2 regions of the Metabacillus sp. RB-C-LZQ-3-1 genome follow, and region 1 is predicted to be linked to the other one. Evidence: riboswitches for the same ligand, from Rfam matches in the RefSeq annotation. Region 1 holds a riboswitch; the other holds the start of a gene.
The links. Region 1 has a riboswitch for S-adenosylmethionine ahead of AC4GZ8_RS24190 (methionine biosynthesis PLP-dependent protein). Riboswitches for the same ligand answer to the same signal wherever they lie in the genome.
Positions count from the first base shown of each region.

Region 1 (9,784 bases):
ACTATTCATCAGTGTATACAGGAAAAGGGCAGCTCTTTAACGAATACGTATAAAAACGTTAAATATGAGGGGAAAACATGAATTTTCACCAACTAAATGAGAGCTGTTACTATTTTCAAGGCGCTGTAAATATAGGGTATGTAAAAAATGAAGACAATGGATTGTTAATTGATGCTGGAATTGACAAGCAAACAATAAAAAAAGTGATCAAGCAATTACACTTACTGCAATTGCCGATTACTCATTTATTCGTTACACATGCACATGCTGACCATTATGGTGGTGCTGAATATCTCCAATCAGTTGAAAAGATTTATACATACGCACCTCAATTAGAGTCGGCCATACTGCAAAATCCAATTTTAGAGCCTCTTTATTTATTTCAAGGAAATAAGCCGCTGCCAGAAATGAGAAATAAATTTTTGGAAGGGAAACCGATCAAGATTGATGAAGTGGTGAAAGAAGGGATTTATCCTTTTGGAACAACCGCTTTTCAATGCATCGCTCTTCCTGGACACAGCATTAATCAGTTTGGCTTATTGATTGATGGAATTCTTTTTGCTGCTGATTCGTATTTTGGGGTTGAACAGCTAGAGAAGCACAAAATCCCATATATCATTGATGGACAGGATACAATCGAATCTCTTGAAATTCTTAAAACCATTACGTGTGCTGGTGCTGTACCGGGACATGGTATGTTTGAGGAACATTTTCAAGAAACGGTTGAACGAAATATTGCTTATCATGTTTCGATTAAGAAATCGATAGAAAAGCTTGTATATGAATTTAAGGAAGGCATTTCCCATGAACAGCTGGTTAGCCAAATATGTATGAAATGGAATATTGGGAATGTAAAGGTTTCTTCTTGGCTTTTATTTCGAACAGCTGTTACTGCCTATGTGACAATGCTTGTTAGAGAGAACAAGGTACAGCTAGAAATAGAAAATTATTGTTTAAAGATAAAACCAAAGCAATAAAAAGCGCAAGCGCCTTGGTCATCGCCGTACAAACTAAGAGGAGCATCGACTAAAGATTTAGGAAACACGGTAAGCGAACCGAACCGATGTTGACTTATCGTAGGGTGATGATCTGAAGTTTGATAGGTGATAAGCGCTGACAGTCTAAAACCGCAAAATCTGTTGCAACGACTGCACTTGCACATCCTGTGCTTCGGAGCTACTACTAAAACTAAGTACAAAATTTTATACTTTCTTATCTGTTAAAAAGGACTGTCTATTGTTGAAACAGTCCTTTTGGCTTTTCTAAAAAGATTGGACGTGCAATCCTTTTCCTTTTTGCCACTCTGCATAGAGAACTTCCTCAGTTCGAAATATATTCTGTTGCTTTAATTGCTCATTAAGCCATGTGTAGTTGAAACCGGCTTCTATTAAGTTTTCTTTTAATACTTTGCCATCACTAATGAGTGTGATCGGAATATACACTTTTTCTTGATTAACTTGAAGATCTGATTTTGTAGGGTTTTCATATTCTGCTTTTTTTAGAACGCTAACTGTACCATCCGTTTCCAGAACAGCATACTCAAGCTCACGAATAGAAAAAACACCCTTTGATCGGATTAAATGTTGCAACTGATTAATGTCGAGCTTACACTTTTTTAAATTTTCTTTTAATATTTGGCCATCTCTTATAATAATAGTTGGACTTCCTTCAAGAAAGCCTCTAGTTTTGCTGAATTTTTGTGTAATCATTTCTAATGTAAAAATTAAAATTCCCCAAACCACAACAGCATAAATAATTTCACCTATGCCAATTTGATCATCAAAAACTGCATTCCCAACTAATTCTCCTAAAACAAGAGCCGAGATAAAGTCAAAGGTAGTGATTTGTGTGATTTGTGTTTTGCCTAATATTCTTGTGATGGCAAAAAGAGCAATAAACCCAAAGCACAGTTCAATTGTTATTTGTCCAAAATGCATGTCCAATCCCTCCGTCACACAAGTCCATATATAGTATCTTTAGCGACATCATGTTTTTTATACAATGAGAATTAGGAGAGAGATTAATGTAATAAAAAAGGAAAGTTAGTAAAGAATAATTAAAAAATCTTCATCTAATGAAGGGGGGATATAAGTGTCGGCAGGCTATAATACACTGACCTCAACTGAGATCACAGCTCTTTGGACGACCTATTTGAACGAGAGTATGGTGAAGTCCATGTTAACACATATGCTCTCAAACCTGGACGATCAAGAAATAAAAGCAGAAGTCCAGCAATCCTATCAAATGGCCCAAAATAACATCAATTTTTTAGTTGAATTTTTTCAGCAGCAAGGTTTTGCGAAACCAATAGGATTTTCGGATGAAGATGTTTATACAAATGCACCTAAATTATACTCTGACACCTTTACATTAATTTATGTAAATCACATGTCAAAGGTCGCTATGCTTGGATATTCAGGATTTTTAGCCATGTGTTTCCGAGAAGATATTAGACTTTTCTTTACAAAATGTTTGCAAGGAGCGGCAAATTTATATAATTCTACCTTAGAAATGGCAATGTCTAAAGGCTTTTTTGTGCAAGCACCATACATAGAAGTACCTGAGGACAATGATTTTGTGGATTCAAAAAAATATCTTCGGGGATTAAATCCTTTTTCGGAAAAAAGACCATTAAATGCTGTTGAAATTTCTCATCTTTATATGAATATTCAAACCAATTCAATTGGCAATAAATTATGTCTGAGCTTTGGACAGACATCTCAAAACAAGGAAATCCAACAATATATGTTAAAAGGAAGCGAAATTTCAAAAAAACATGTAAAGATCTTTACAGACAAATTATCAGAAAGTGATATAATCGCTCCTGGTTCTCCTGACGTTTGTGTAACTGAGTCAACATCACAAACATACTCAGATAAATTTATGATGTTTCAAATATCGTTACTTAGTGCTGCGGGTATAGGAAACTATTCTGCGGCAGCCGGGGCAAGCCAACGAGCAGATTTAGCGGTTGATTATGAGCGGTTATCGATAGAAATTGCTGAATATGCAAAAAGCGGGGCGGATATCATGATTAAACATAATTGGCTTGAGCAGCCGCCGGGATTAAAGGATCGAAAAAAACTTGTAACGAAGAAAAGCTAACCATAGATAGGTTAGCTTTTTTCTACATTGTAAATTATAAATTTCTTGAATTATGGATAACACTTCGACATCCAGCTCCAGCGCCTAGCCCCTCGAGGTCATAAGCCAATTTAGAATTGAAGGCAAAGAACGCCTTCTATTCTAAATCGTCTTATTGCCCGAGGCTGTTTAAGGCGCTTGCGCTTTCCTTAATCATCGTAACATGTGGGATACCTGCATCCATAAATTCGTCTGACACAACCTCATAGCCTAATTTTTCATAGAAGGGAATCGCGTGTGTTTGTGCATTTAGCTTTAGCCTGCTAACACCTTGTTGAGTTGCAAGTTCCTCTAGTTTTTCAACAATTATTCGACCTGCACCATTTTTACGGCTTGTTGATAGAACACAAATTCTTTCAAGCTTTCCAATGCCATCGACGATACGAACGCGTCCGGCACCAACAGGGTTCTGTCTGTCATCATATAAAACAACATGTTCAGCTTCATTCTCAAATTGATCGATTTCTTCTTCTGCAGGTACTTGCTGTTCATCTACAAAAACAGTATTTCTAACAAAAAATGCATCTTCTAGTTGTTCTTTTGTTGTCACGTGTTGTATGTTCAATTATTCGTTTTCCTTTCCTAATAAAAATGTTTCATGGACAGTCCAGGAGCCGTTTTCTAATTGATATAATAGGTGAAAACGATCAATAACTTCTTCATGATGAATATCAAGCATTTTGAGACTGCCTAGAACATCAGAATGCTCATCATCTGATAAGTTTTGTCCGATTGTAATATGTGGTACAAATGCATATTCTGGTTGACCAGCCAGTGATCCTGTATGTAATTTTTCATGAAGGGATTTTAGCTCGTCAGTTGGTTCCACCTTAAAATAAATAACATTATTCACTGGTGAAAATGAGCTTACCTTTTTAATCGATATGTGCAATGGTTTTGTTGCTTCTGCAATCTCGCGTAACTCTTTGGCAACGACTTCTATTTCATTGTCTTCTGCCTCAAATGGTGTTTTTAATGTTAAATGCGGCGGTACTAATGCATAGTGAGTGTCATATCTTTTGCGATAGGAATTAGCTAAGTCTTGTAGCTTTTTTGATGGAAAAAGGGCAATTCCGTATTTCATGTCATTCCCTCCAAACGAATCATTTTAATGTTAGTATAACAAATTTTTAAAAATAAACATATGTACGTAGCGTTCTTCCTGAAATTACTCAAATATGTGTTTGAAAATGGGCGTCAATGAAGGCTGCCAATACTTCCACGTATGATCGCCATCAAATTCTTCATATGTATAAGAGAATCCTTTCTTCTCTATTACCTTTGCAAGCTTGCGGTTAGGTGTGACAAAATCAACGATCTCTCCATCAGTCGTTTTTACGGCTGTTTCTTTTTTACCTATTTGATGATAGATAATAGGGCGTGTAGTTGAAGTGAAATTTTCTGCGATGTCAATTACGTCATCATTTACATACGGTGATTGCAAAACAAGCTTACCAAAGATATTTGGATATGTTAACCCTGTAAGCAACGATACTGTTGCTCCTAAAGAATCGCCGATAAGAGCACGGCCATAGCCGATTTGGTAGGTTGGAAATTCTTGATCCAGATATGGAACTAACTCATGGGCGAGAAACCGTATGTATTGTTTAACCTTTACACCATTTGGATGATATTTATCTCTTCGATCATCTACATTGTTGTATGGTATTCCAACAACAATAACATCCTCAATTTCTTCTTCTTTCATGAGTGCTTCAATTTGTCTGCCAACACGGCCCAACTTAAAATAATCTTGGCCGTCTTGTGCGATTAATAAACTATACTTGTACAAAGGAGAAAAGTTTTCAGGAAGATAAATAAGTAATGTCATTTCTTCCTCTAGCGAAGCTGAATAAAAGGAACGTTCCTTTATGATACCTGTTTGTTTACTCATAATTCTCCTCCTTGATGATACTCTTTAACATATTTGTTTGAAACCCCTTACTATTTTAACACGATGACAGGGATTCATCCTTAAAAATGCATGTAGAAGCAGGGGGAAAAAGGTTTAAAAAATTGGGACAAGGGAATGTATCTAGTAAACCTATTAAATAAAAAGTGGGAGGAGAATCACAAATGAACAAACAAACCTTTTTAAAAAGGAAAGTGGTTTTATCCGGTGTTGCACTATCAACAATAGGTGTTACTTCATATTTATTGAAGGATAAAAAGAGAAAAGAAAAGATGAACTATGGAATACAACGAATAAAAAATAAAGCGAAAATACTTTTGTCTAGAAAAAAAGCGGTCGTAGAAAAAGCTGGCCATCCAGATCCATATGATATAGAAGATAATACAATGGTTGCGGAAGGTTCTATGTATTCTGTGAATTATTTTGATGAGAAAACGAAGTAGAGAAAAAGCCGACAATATGTCGGTTTTTTTTCGTGTATCAATTAAAGTTATACTTATTTTACAATTAAAATTGATTAAACAAGTCAAACTATTACAATAATTATATTGCATTCTATACTTGAATCATGTAAAGTAGTAAAAAAAAGTAAACCTAAAAATTTCATATATTTCTTATCAAGAGAGGCAGAGGGACTGGCCCTATGAAGCCTCAGCAACCGGTTCAAAACGAATGAAGATCAGGTAATTGATATTTTCTTTCATAGAAGATACCTAAAGTTGGTTTTTAAAAGCACCGACAGATGATGGAAAATGAAGCGAACAAAGCGGTTTTGTTTGTTCGAAGCATTTTCCATCATCTGTCGCTGGCTTGCATCGCAAGCCGCAAGCACTTGAGTGCTTTTAAAAAGCCCATATACAATTTATGTAGCTTCTAGTGAATAAGTAAATATTAAGTTAACAAATTCCTATTTAAGATCTTCCACGAGTGCCAAGGTGCTAAATCCAGCAAGCCACACCAGCTTTATGCTTGAGAGATAAGAAGAAGCGAACTTTAAATAACAGCAAAGTCTTCTTCTTAACGAGGAAGACTTTTTATTTTGCCTCAGAACGCTTTCTCTCATGTCCATAATCAATAATTCAAACTTTAGGAGTGACACAAACATGAGCAAACGAATCGAAACGAAATTAGCGCAAATTGGAAATCGAAGTGAAAAAGTAACAGGTACTGTTAATCCACCAGTTTATTTTTCAACAGCTTATCGCCATGCTGGGATTGGAGAATCGACAGGGTTTGACTATATACGTACAGGAAATCCGACTCGATTACTTGTAGAGCAAGCGATTGCTGATTTAGAGCATGGAGATCGAGGATTTGCTTTTAGTTCAGGTATGGCAGCAATTCAAACGATCATGGCTTTATTCCAAAGTGGCGACGAATTAATCGTATCCTCTGATTTATATGGGGGAACATACCGTTTGTTTGAAAGAGAGTGGAGAAAGTACGGATTATCTTTCCAGTATGATGATTTCACAAATCCTGCAGAAACGGAAAAACGGATTAATGATAAGACAAAAGCTCTATTCATTGAAACACCAACAAATCCATTAATGCAGGAAGCAGATATTAAGGAATTAGTAGCTATTGCCAAAAAACATGAAATTTTAGTCATTGTTGATAATACATTCTACACTCCAGTGCTTCAAACACCTATTTTAGATGGAGCGGATATTGTCATTCATAGTGCAACAAAATATTTAGGCGGACATAACGACGTTCTTGCTGGCTTAGTTGTGACAAAAGGTCAAGAATTAAGTGAAGAGTTCTTCCAGCATCAAAATGCAATCGGAGCGGTTTTATCACCATTTGATTCATGGTTATTAATGAGAGGAATGAAAACATTATCCCTTCGTATGAGACAGCATCAACAAAATGCCGGGCAGGTTGCACAGTTTTTAGAGGAGCATCCAGATGTCCTAGATGTTTTGTATCCGGGAAAAGGCGGCATGCTTTCATTCCGTTTACAAGATGAAACATGGGTAAATCCTTTCCTGAAAAACTTGAAAACTATTACGTTTGCAGAAAGCTTAGGTGGTATTGAAAGCTTCATTACGTATCCAGCTACTCAAACTCACATGGATATCCCGGAGGACATTCGAATTGCAAATGGTGTCTGTAACAGATTGTTGCGTTTTTCAGTAGGTGTTGAGCATGCTGAGGATATTATTGAGGACTTAACACAAGCATTTAAGGCAATGAAGGGAGCGGTAACAGTTGAGCAATCATGATTGGTCATTTCAAACAAAATTACTTCATAATGAATCGAAAGTGGATCGCAGCACAGGATCGGTAAGTGTGCCCATCCACCATTCCTCAACCTTTCATCAATTTAATATTGATGAATTTGGAAAGTATGATTATGCACGGTCAGGAAACCCAACGCGGGAAGCATTAGAGCAAGCTATTGCAGAGCTTGAAGGCGGATCAAGAGGCTTAGCGTTTTCTTCAGGAATGGCTGCTATTTCTACCGCATTCTTATTATTATCACAAGGTGATCACGTATTGGTGACAGAGGATGTGTATGGGGGAACATTTCGTATTATTACAGATGTTTTAACTCGTTTTGGTATTGAGCATACGTTTGTAGATATGACAGATCTTCATCAGGTTGCATCTGAGATCAGACCAAACACGAAGGTCATCTATATGGAAACACCTTCAAATCCATTGCTAAAGGTAACAGATATTCAAGGCATCGTGAATTTAGCAAAAGCAAATGATTGCTTAACCTTTTTGGATAACACGTTTTTAACACCAGAGCTTCAAAGACCATTGGAGCTAGGTGTAGATGTTGTGCTTCACAGTGCAACGAAATTTCTGGCAGGTCATAGTGATGTCCTAGCAGGTCTTGCTGTAGTTAAGGACCCGGAATTGGGAGATCGTTTATATAAGTTGCAAAATGCATTTGGAGCAGTACTTGGCGTACAGGATGCGTGGTTAGTCCTTAGAGGCTTAAAAACACTACATGTTCGCCTGCAGCAATCACAAGCATCAGCGTTGAAGATCGCCGAGTTTTTATCAGAGCATCCAAAAGTAGAAGAGGTGTACTACCCTGGATTAAGCTTCCATCCAGGGCATGATACACAGCGATATCAAGCAGACGGGCCAGGAGCAGTGTTATCATTTAAATTAGCAGATGGGGATGCTGTAAGGACTTTAGTTGAGAATGTTCAGCTCCCAGTTTTTGCGGTAAGCTTAGGTGCGGTTGAATCGATCCTTTCGTATCCAGCGAAAATGTCACATGCAGCAATGCCGCCAGCAGAACGGGAAAAACGAGGTATTTCTGATGGGTTGCTGAGGTTAAGTGTAGGATTAGAAAAAGTTGAAGATTTGATTAAGGATTTCGATGCAGCTCTGGAGAAGGTTCCGGCTGTAAAGAAAAGTGAAAATGTGAATGTTTAAAGGATAGAGCTGACTCTTTTAGGGTCAGTTCTATTTTGTATTTATATAATTAAAGAGGGAGGAGGTTTACCAAATAATAAGCTTGATATTCGTTACAAACTATAGAGTTCTTGTATTAGGAATAAGATACTACATCGAAATATTAGAGAGCTAGCTTTCCTTCAAAGTGGGATAAATAGGAAAAAGGATTGAGATTCATATGCATGTACAGCATCATTCCATCATATATAAAAGAGAGCTTGCGCTTTAACTCAATTTTATAAAAGGGGGAACAGAGATGAAAAAAACGCGCCATAGCTTGTTGTTTATCTTCGTCCTTTCGTTCATGATGGTCCTTGCTGCTTGTAGCAGCGGAACTGATTCTGGGAATGCAAATGGGGAAGAAGGCACGACAGAAACCGAAAGCAATTCAGGTGAAAAGCAAGATTTAAGCCTACTAACAGGAGGTACAGGTGGAACGTACTATCCTCTCGGGGGCCAAATTGGGAAAATCATCACAGACAACACAAATGCCAACATTACACCACAAACATCAGGTGCATCAGCTGAGAACATGGAAACCTTAAGGGCGGGTGAAGCAGAAATCGCCTTTTCACAAACAGATATTGCGGCATACGCAATTGATGGACTAGAAATGTTTGAAGGAAACGCCATTGACAATATTCAGGCAATCGGATCTTTGTATCCGGAAACAGTTCAGCTTGTCACAACGAAAGATAGCGGCATTACATCAGTTGAAGACTTAAAGGGCAAAGCTGTTTCAGTAGGAGCACCTGGATCCGGAGCTTATATTAATGCGATGCAAGTATTAGAGGTTCACGGTTTAACAGATAAAGATATCAAACCGCAAAATCTATCATTTGATGAATCAACTGATGGTATTCAAGCAGGCACAATTGATGCAGCATTTATTACAGCTGGAACTCCAACAGGAGCAGTAGAAGCATTATCAGCTCAAAATGATATCGTAATTGTCCCGCTAGAGGATGACAAAATCCAAGCGTTAATTGATCAGTATCCATACTATGCGAAAGATACCGTTGCGGCAGGAACATATAATATTGAAGCAGATGTAAATACAGTAGCAGTAAAAGCGATGTTAGTAGTTACTGACGACTTAGATGAGGAACTAGTTTATGAGATGACAAAATCCTTATTCGAAAACACAGATAAAATCACACATGCTAAGGGCGAATTTATCACACCTGAAACAGCTCTTGAAGGACTAGGAAACCTGGAACTACATCCAGGTGCAGCTAAGTATTTTGAAGAAAAAGGCATTCAATAGAAGCAAAAAGGTTTAAATTTGAAAAGGAATGATGAGAA
Region 1 covers NZ_JBZFLI010000027.1:15,597-25,380, reverse strand. The annotation lists gene AC4GZ8_RS24230 (hypothetical protein) at 1-53, shown strand, start outside; gene AC4GZ8_RS24225 (MBL fold metallo-hydrolase) at 78-977, shown strand; gene AC4GZ8_RS24220 (YetF domain-containing protein) at 1,263-1,937, opposite strand; gene AC4GZ8_RS24215 (DUF3231 family protein) at 2,092-3,105, shown strand; gene AC4GZ8_RS24210 (GNAT family N-acetyltransferase) at 3,257-3,709, opposite strand; gene AC4GZ8_RS24205 (YjcG family protein) at 3,710-4,228, opposite strand; gene AC4GZ8_RS24200 (alpha/beta hydrolase) at 4,313-5,038, opposite strand; gene AC4GZ8_RS24195 (YbyB family protein) at 5,221-5,499, shown strand; SAM riboswitch class I at 5,668-5,805, shown strand; gene AC4GZ8_RS24190 (methionine biosynthesis PLP-dependent protein) at 6,160-7,284, shown strand; gene metC (cystathionine beta-lyase) at 7,271-8,458, shown strand; gene AC4GZ8_RS24180 (TAXI family TRAP transporter solute-binding subunit) at 8,736-9,746, shown strand.

Region 2 (9,784 bases), on a different contig from region 1:
TTTCACATGTTTTATGATGACAGGGTTTTCGAAAATTAAGAGAAATGCCTAAAATTAGCGGGTAAAAATGAGCGTCGCGCACACTTATTTTCGATTCTTGCTTCTTATTAACAATTTTCAAAAAATATTTAATGATTTTGACGATATATTTTCGATTTTCAAAATTTATTTACGATTAGATAAAATTCGACAAAATTAGAGTGAGTTCATTCCTCTTAAAATGGTTGTAAGTTCCAATTTTTTAAAATAAAATGTTTATATGGACATATATTCATATTTAGGAGGTGTTTTAACTGTACGATACAATCATAATAGGAGCGGGCCAAGCTGGACTTGCTGTTGGATATTATCTAAAGAAAACGTATCAACACTTTATCATTTTAGAAAAGGGCGATGAAGTAGGAGAGAGTTGGAAAGAAAGGTACGATTCATTGGTTTTATTTACCCCTCGCATGTATAGTTCATTACCTGGTATAAATTTTGACGGAGAACCACAAGGCTTTCCGACAAAGGATGAAGTCGTAACTTACTTAAAAAATTATGCAGAAACATATGATATACCCATTCAATTTCAAACTGAAGTGGTGAACGTAACAAAAATGAACAGACATTTTTTAGTAAGAACACAAACAAATGAATATGTCGCTAAAAATCTTGTTGTAGCAACTGGTCCATTTCAAACACCAACGATCCCAAAACTATCAGCAAAGTTATCAAAAAGCATAAACCAATTTCACTCATCAGATTATAGAAATCCCAATCAATTGGGCAATGGAAATGTCCTCGTAGTAGGAGGAGGAAATAGCGGTACACAAATAGCAGTTGAATTATCAAAGGAAAGAGAGACCTTTTTAGCTGTTAGTAAAAAATTAAGTTTTCTCCCTTTAATCCTTGGAAATAAAAGCATATTCTGGTGGTTTGATAAAATAGGAATCTTAAAAGTAACAAACAAATCTTTGATTGGGAAACTCATTCAAAAAAGAGGTGACCCTATATTTGGTTTTGAATTAAAAGAGGCCATAAGACAAGGGGAAATCACGATTAAAAAACGTGTAATTGATGGGAACAAACACCAAGTTGTTTTTGAAGACTTAACAACACTGGAAGTTCGCAATATTATCTGGGCTACAGGTTTTAAAGCGGTTTTTCCTTGGTTGAAAATAGATGGTGTATTGAATAAGGATGGAAATGTCATCCATAAGCGAGGTGTCACAAACACCAAGGGGTTGTATTTTATCGGTCTATCATGGCAATATCGCCGTGGCTCTGCCTTACTACAAGGGGTTGGATCTGATGCAGAGTATATTGTTGGAAAAATAAACAACCATTCATAATTAGTAGTGACATGACGATATGATCATTTGAAAGTACACTCCCTTTCCAACTGCATAGGATAGTTTTAGAACCTATGAAGGGATTGAGAAAATATGTACTTTGTTCCTTATGTGTATCCAAATCATTATCCTTATTATGTTGCTTCACCGTTTGTTAACTATAGAGGGTATTGGAATGATCATGGAATCAAGGAAACAAACAAATTGAATAGAAGAGTGCCGAAAGTAGACTATGGAACAAAACCATTTGTTGTAAATATTAATAAAGCAACAAAGCAAAATAATACATTTCGTACAGCGTTATGGACAGGAAAACATTTGCAGGTTACGTTGATGAGTCTCAATGTTGGCGAGGATATTGGATTAGAAATCCATCCGAATGTTGACCAATTCTTACGTATTGAACAAGGGCAGGGATTTGTTCAGATGGGGAAAAGCAAAAACAATTTAAACTATAAACGAAATGTATATGAGGATTCGGCCATTATGATTCCTGCAGGTACATGGCATAATCTCACAAATACAGGTAATTCTCCGTTAAAACTTTACTCTATCTATGCTCCGCCTAACCATCCATTTGGTACTGTTCATGCTACCAAAGAAGAGGCATTAGCCGAAGAAAACAACAGACAGATATTTGATAATCGTTTTTGTGAATAAAAGAAAGTGTGCTCACTTGCGTTTCTTCTTATAAAGAACCGCTTTTTTCTTTTTAGTGTCTTTTTGTAAAAAGGATTAGTGTTTTTTATCTTGCCATAGCTATAACAATTCCTTCATACTAAAGTCAATAGAAAGATAGAAAGAGGTGCAGGATCGTGTCTGTCGTTAGAAATAAGGCAACTAAAAATAAAAAACGTAAAAAAGAAATAACCTTCATCCAAATTCTTCGGCCCGCCTCTTTTATCATCATTGGTTTGCTCATTGTCCATATTTACTATTTATCGACAATTGATCAATTGCTTCCACAAATAATGAAAATATATATGGAACTTATTCATTTTGTCCAATCAATCCCAACATCGATTTTACTGATCATCGGGTATACACTGTTTATTTTTTATATGGGTTATATCGTAGGGAAAAAGACGAAATCATAAAAAGGAGATTACATATGCTGTGGCTATTATTATGTATTATTGGTTTGTTAGGAGGAATGCTTGGAAGCCTTGTGGGACTTGGCGGCGGAATTATCATTGTTCCGGCTTTATTATATATCGGAAATTATACAAGCCTTTTACCTCCAATAACACCACAGTTTGCGGTTGGAACTTCCATTATCATTTTAATTGTGACAGGTCTTTCTTCAACAATTGCGTACATGAGGCAAAAAGCGGTCTATTTTAAAGCAGGGTTGATCTTTTTTATTGGCAGTGGGCCTGGAGCTTATGTAGGAGCTCTTGTAAATAAAGCAATCGAACTGAATCTTTTTTACATATGCTTTGGTCTATTTATCATCCTCATTTCTATTCTGTTAAGTATTCAAAAATATTTGGAGCCTAAATCAAAGCAACTAGGTTCTGTACAAAATTTTGAAGATGAACATGATGTCCATCATGCATTATATTTTCACCCTATTTTAGCGGTTGTGATCGCTTTTTTTGTTGGGATATTGTCTGGTTTATTTGGAATAGGAGGAGGTTCCCTTATGGTACCAGCAATGCTGCTATTTTTCCGATTCCCAGCTTCAGTTGCAGTAGCTACTTCAATGTTTATGGTGTTTTTATCATCGATTATTGGTTCGATTGCACATATTCAACTTGGTAATGTCGAGTGGCCATGGGTATTGGGATTGGCACCAGGAGCTTGGATTGGTGCTAAGCTTGGGGCTTATGTCAATCGTCGACTCAAAGATGGAACAATTATTTTGATCTTAAGATTGATTTTAGTTGTGGTAGGGATCCGGTTGATTTTTCAAGGGGTATAAATATTGTAAGTTTTTAAATTCCTTTAGGGCTTATCCTTAAAGGATTTTTTAATATCAATACAAAACATCACAAAAATAGATAAATACTATTAAGAACGGACAGACTATAAAATAATAATTTACATATGAAAATGAAAAACCTCAGTTAAAGCTTTAGTAGGAGGGAAAAAAGTGAAGGTAGGTTTAATCGGTTTAGGTAAGATGGGTTTAAATATTAGTAAAAATTTAATTGACCACGGCCATGAAGTTGTTGCGTTTGATATTAATGAACAAGCCGTTGATGAGATTAAACAATATGGAGCTCAAGGTACATCTAATTTAGAAGAACTAGTACAATCACTTGATAGCCCTAGAATTGTATGGTTCATGGTCCCACATAATGTTGTTGATCAGGTTATTAATGACTTGAAACCACTGCTCTCAAGCGGGGATATCGTCATTGAAGCGGGAAATTCCCATTATAAAGAGTCAATGCGTCGATATGATGAGTTTAAAGAAGTAGGTGTTAGCTACCTGGATTGTGGGACGTCAGGCGGAATGGAAGGCGCTCGAAATGGAGCAAACTATATGATCGGCGGGGACAAGGATGCCTGGGAAATTGTTGAACCAATCTTCCGTGACACCGCAGTTGAAAAAGGATATTTATATACAGGAAAATCAGGTAGCGGCCATTTCTTAAAAATGGTTCACAATGGTATTGAATACGGTATGATGGCAGCGATTGGGGAAGGATTCGAGGTCCTTGAAAAAAGTCAATTTGATTATGACTATGAGAAAGTCGCAAGAGTATGGAGTAATGGCTCTGTCATTCGATCATGGTTAATGGAACTAACCGAAAATGCATTCTCGAAAGATGCTAAATTAGATGAAATAAAAGGGGTTATGCACTCTTCCGGTGAAGGAAAATGGACTGTAGAGGAGGCCCTCGATCTTCAAACAGCAACACCTGTTATTGCACTATCATTAATGATGAGATATCGCTCTCTGGAAGCAGATACGTTTACTGGTAAGGTGGTTGCAGCATTAAGGAATGAGTTTGGCGGACATGCAGTGGAAAAAAAGAAGTAATAAAAATGAGAAACATTCAAATCCCGGTATACCAACGTAATGGTATACCTTTTTTTAATACTTTGCATTTACCCTATGGTCATACTTCTCCCTTATACGTTTTATATCTTCTCTTGGCGGGAGGCCGAACATACGGGAATATTCACGGCTGAACTGTGATGGACTTTCGTAACCTACTCGAAATGCGACATCAGCAGCATCTTTTGACTCGGATAATAATAGGCGTCTTGCTTCCTGTAGTCTTAGTTGCTATTGGAATTGAATCGGTCTCATAGCAGTGATCTCTTTAAAGTGCCTATGTAACGAAGAAACACTCATATTTGCTAATTCGGCAAGTTCCTCAATTCGAAGAGAGCGGTCAAAGTTATTCATGATATGGTTAATAATGTCTCTGATACGAGAGGTTTCGCTTCCTAATAAATGGTTGATGATTTATAAAAGTGGTTGGACGGAAAAATATTAGTATGGAAAAATTAACCTCAAATGTTTGACAATTTACTTTTATAAGGTGTATAGTGATTATATTAACTTAATAGTTTGATAATTTCTTATCAAGAGAGGTGGAGGGACTGGCCCTTTGAAGCCTCGGCAGCGGACTTTTATAAGGTACTGTGCCAATTCCAGTAGCATTTTGCTAGAGATAAGAAGAGATAGGTATATTGTTGTTGGTGATCCCCTCTTCTTATTTTAGAAGAGGGGTTTTTGATTTTTTTTGAGGGATGTTATTCTCTACAGTTAAATCGATAGGGTGTTAATCTATCTTTTTTTCCTAGTTTACATAGATGGATAGGTTAACGATATACATAAGAAGGTTATGCTGTAGGTATTAATTTCAACTATATTTTAAGGGAGAGAGATTTATTATGACAAAAACATTAGTAAAAGCTCCATTTAGAGCAGACCATGTAGGAAGTTTATTACGTCCAGAGAGAATTCATAGGGCAAGAAAGGAATTTCATGAGGGGATTCTTTCTGCTCAACAATTACACGATATTGAAACAGAGGAAATCAAAAAAGTAGTAGACAAGCAAATCGAAGTAGGATTAAAAGCAGTTACGGATGGTGAGTTTCGACGCAGATTTTGGCATACAGACTTTTTAGAGCATCTATATGGTGTCGAGGGCTATGTGCCAAGCCATGGATTTAAATTTAATGGTGAAGAAACGGAAAGATACGATGTTCGTGTTATTGGGAAAATTTCATTTAACCCGGATCATCCACATATTAAGGAGTTTATTGAATTTAAAGAAATCGTAGGGGACCGTGCAGTTGCAAAACAAACAATTCCTAGTCCAAATCAGTTATTTAATGCCGGTATCCGTAATCTGGACATTTATCCAGACATTGAAGATTACACAAATGATGTCATTCAAACATACCGTGATGCAATTAAAGCATTTTATGATGCCGGCTGTCGTTACTTACAGTTAGACGATGTGTACATTGCTGGTCTGAATGCACCTGAAATTCCATTCAATGATAGCGGCTATTCACGTGAAGAATTAATTGATTTAGCATTACGTGTTGTAAATGGAGTTTTAGAAGATAAACCAGAAGATCTCGTTATCACAACTCATCTTTGCCGTGGTAATTACCGTTCAACCTGGGCATTTGAAGGCAGCTACGCTAAAATCGCTCCAACATTATTTGCCAAGGAAAAGGTAAACGGATTTTTCTTAGAATATGATGATGATCGTTCAGGAGATTTCAAGCCTTTAGAACACATCCCAAATGGAGGACCTCAAGTCGTTCTTGGTGTTTTCACATCGAAATATGGTAAGTTAGAGGATAAAGAAAACATTAAAGCTCGTGTAGAAGAAGCAACAAAATATGTACCATTAGAGCAATTATGTATTAGTCCACAATGTGGCTTTGCTTCTACTCATCATGGAAATATCCTAACAGAAGAAGAGCAATGGGAAAAGTTAAAGTATATCGTAGATATTTCCAAAGAGATTTGGGGATAATAAAGAAAGCGAACATCACCACTCGATGTTCGCTTTCTTTATTATGATTCAATTTTATAGTAATATTAAAAGCTATTTAGAACTTACATATAATCATAAACAGAATCTTCAAAATAGAGCCAGTGATAATATTCAATTTGTGCATCTGACATTTCTGAAATTTGTTTTTCACTGAATTTTTGTTTGTCTAATAAATTTTTCACTTTTGAATCTCTGGCTACTTTGCTCATTTTAAATCCTCCTTATGTATGAAAACCAAGAATAAATCTATTGTTGTAAACGCTTTCTTTAACTTCTTGATTTTATTATATATCTCAAATTGAGATAAAACAAATATCAATTTGATATGATTTTTCGAAAACTAATATAGAATTGTTATTTATCGTTAAAGACAACTGTGGATATATTAAAAAAACTTGTCTTTCGGTAAAAAATAATGGCGATTTTATGGTCATATAAAAAATCGCCTTTGGCTTTTTACCAAGGCGAATTTTGATAAATTCTCTCCAATTAATAAAACAATCATTTCATCCCATAAAGTCCATATTTAATAAGATCATTAATGATTTCAGCCATTTCCTTTGGTGATTTATCCATTCCATTGTTAAGCCATGTCTTGGTTGCATAAATGCTCCCGCTTATAATGAATGTGCTTAAATACTCAGAGAGATCGTCACTCATATGTTTATCAGTTTTAAAGTTTTTCATAAAGAAATCCTGGGCAAAAATCATTACTTTCTTTTGAAATGTCGTGTCTATATTTTCGTTGAGGAGAGTTTGGCATACTTCATGCTTAGAAGCGAAGTATTCTAACAACTTTTCGATCATCTGGCGATCATCTTCATCTTTTTCAAAGTTACATTGGCTTAGATAGCCGGTCATATCGTTAATAATTTCGTTTTCGATTTTGTCAAGAAGATCAAATTGATCGGTGTAATGGGAATAAAACGTAGATCGATTAATATCAGCTTGTTCACAAATCTCCTTAACTGTAATGGTAGAAATCTGCTTTTCCTTTAGATGCTTCATAAGACTATCCTTTAAGACCATTTGCGTATATTTTTTACGACGATCTAGCTTTGAAGCAGACATAGTCATCACCTTTTTCATTTGCGATTTCCAACACTTTTCATGAATGTGTTGTTCAAATAACGGATGTATCTAAACTGATTGTTGAATAGCCAACACCGTGTCAATATAATGATAGAGTGAACAAGAAAATATAGCAAGAGAGGGTGGAAATTTATAAATATCACAACACATATTATTAAACACAAAAAAGCAGTTGTTATCACTTTCATGATCCTTAGTATCATCTGCTCTCTAGCAACATTAACTGTATCGGTAAACTATGATATGACAGATTACTTGCCAGAGGATGCTCAGTCAACAATCGCGATGGAGATTATGGAGGAAGAGTTTGAGGGAAGTGTTCCGACGAATCGGGTCATGATCAATGATGTGACCATCCAGGAAGCTCTTGCTTTTAAAAAGGAACTGGCAGCCATAGATGGTGTATCAGATGTTACATGGTTAGATGACGCGATTGATATAAAAGCTCCACTCGAAATGGCTGATGAAGAGGTTGTTGAAACCTATTATAAGGATGGTAAAGCGTTATTTTCGTTCAGCATTCGTGATGGGGATGAAGTAGCGATTACCGATGAAATTTATGACCTTATTGGTGAAGAAAACGCTATGGCAGGGGAATCTCTTAATACGGCTACACAACAAAAAATGGCTGGAACAGAATCAATGTATGCAGCGGCTTTATTAGTTCCGATTATTATCATTATTTTAGTTGTTTCCACAACTTCCTGGGTTGAACCATTATTATTTTTAACGGCCATCGGTGTATCAATCTTAATTAATATGGGTACGAATATCTTTCTTGGTGAAGTTTCTTTTGTCACTCAATCGGTTGCCCCAATCTTGCAGCTTGCTGTATCACTTGATTATGCTATTTTCCTGCTTCATAGTTTTTCAGATTATCGAAAGAGAATAGCTGATCCTCAAGAAGCAATGCAGCTTGCAATGAAGAAATCTTTTTCTGCGATCACGGCTAGTGCGTCAACCACATTTTTTGGGTTTATTGCATTATCCTTTATGAACTTTGAAATTGGTTCTGATTTAGGGATCAACCTAGTAAAAGGGATTTTGCTTAGCTTTATAAGTGTAATGGTCTTCTTACCTGCACTTACTCTATTGTTTTATAAATGGATAGATAAAACCCAGCATAAGCCACTACTTCCTGGCGTAAAGAACAAAGGAAATGCTGTGATAAAATTGAAGATTCCAAGCTTGCTTCTAGTCTTCTTACTAATAGTACCGGCATTTCTAGCACAAAGTGAGACGGATTTTATCTATGGTATCGGGGACCAACCGGAAGAAACTAGAGCTGGAAGTGATTTGGCGAAAATAAAAGAAAACTTTGGTGAAAGTACACCACTTGTGTTACTTGTGCCAAAAGGAGATATTGCCAAAGAAGAGGAGTTAGTCCAAGAGTTAGAAAGCATTAAGCATGTGTCTAGTGTTCTAGCTTATGTCAACACGGTCAGCACGGCAATTCCTCCTGAATATTTGGATCCATCTGTAACAGAGCAGTTTTATTCAGAAAATTATTCTCGAATGATTCTTCAAACAGAAACGAAAAACGAGGGAGAAGAGGCGTTTCAGTTAATCGAACAAGTCCAAAATACGGCAGAAAACTATTACGATAATGTCTATTCTGTTGGAGAAAGCGTGACATTGTTTGACATAAAAAATACGGTCCAAAGTGATAATAAATTGGTGAATTTTTTGACCATTATCACAATTGCACTTGTCCTGATCGTCACGTTTAAATCGATTTCAATTCCTATAGTGCTCCTTCTGACGATCCAAACAGCTGTTTGGATTAATCTCTCGGTTCCATACTTTACGGATTCTTCATTAGTTTATGTCGGGTACTTATTGATTAGCATTATTCAGCTTGCGGCGACAGTTGATTATGCCATTCTTTTAACAGATTGTTATAAAGAGTATCGAGAGGAAATGTCTGCACTTGAAGCGATGAAGAGAACAGTTGATGAGAAGATCTTCTCAATTGGAATTTCAGGTGCTATTTTATCGAGCGTAGGGTTTATATTATGGATAACATCCTCAAACCCGATCGTTTCTTCAATCGGATTACTGCTAGGAAGAGGGGCACTGCTTGCCTTTATTATGGTCGTTTTCTTCCTGCCGGCTATGTTCATGGCTTTCGATAAACTAATAACCAAAACAACGTGGAAAGCACATTTTTATAAGGAGGGAAATGATGAAGAAAAGTATAAATAAACTTCTACTTGTCTTGACAACAACCATTATTGTTATACCTTCTTTACCTGTATCAGCTGCAACAGACGACAGCAAATCAAATAGTCATTCTTCTCAAGAATCAGGAGAAATTTCATCAAAAGATGAAGTTGTCTATGCAAAGCTAAGTGCCACTGGAGAAAGACAGGAGGCGT
Region 2 covers NZ_JBZFLI010000001.1:377,552-387,335, forward strand. The annotation lists gene AC4GZ8_RS02080 (hypothetical protein) at 1-52, shown strand, start outside; gene AC4GZ8_RS02085 (flavin-containing monooxygenase) at 294-1,334, shown strand; gene AC4GZ8_RS02090 (cupin domain-containing protein) at 1,428-1,994, shown strand; gene AC4GZ8_RS02095 (hypothetical protein) at 2,150-2,431, shown strand; gene AC4GZ8_RS02100 (sulfite exporter TauE/SafE family protein) at 2,446-3,258, shown strand; gene gnd (phosphogluconate dehydrogenase (NAD(+)-dependent, decarboxylating)) at 3,430-4,326, shown strand; partial or broken gene AC4GZ8_RS02110 (helix-turn-helix domain-containing protein) at 4,381-4,740, opposite strand; SAM riboswitch class I at 4,872-4,973, shown strand; gene AC4GZ8_RS02115 (5-methyltetrahydropteroyltriglutamate--homocysteine S-methyltransferase) at 5,190-6,293, shown strand; gene AC4GZ8_RS02120 (BH0509 family protein) at 6,377-6,523, opposite strand; gene AC4GZ8_RS02125 (TetR/AcrR family transcriptional regulator) at 6,816-7,403, opposite strand; gene AC4GZ8_RS02130 (efflux RND transporter permease subunit) at 7,593-9,611, shown strand; gene AC4GZ8_RS02135 (YhgE/Pip domain-containing protein) at 9,592-9,784, shown strand, end outside.
Region 2: linked by a shared signal. The riboswitch ahead of AC4GZ8_RS02115 (5-methyltetrahydropteroyltriglutamate--homocysteine S-methyltransferase) and the one ahead of AC4GZ8_RS24190 (methionine biosynthesis PLP-dependent protein) in region 1 are both predicted to bind S-adenosylmethionine.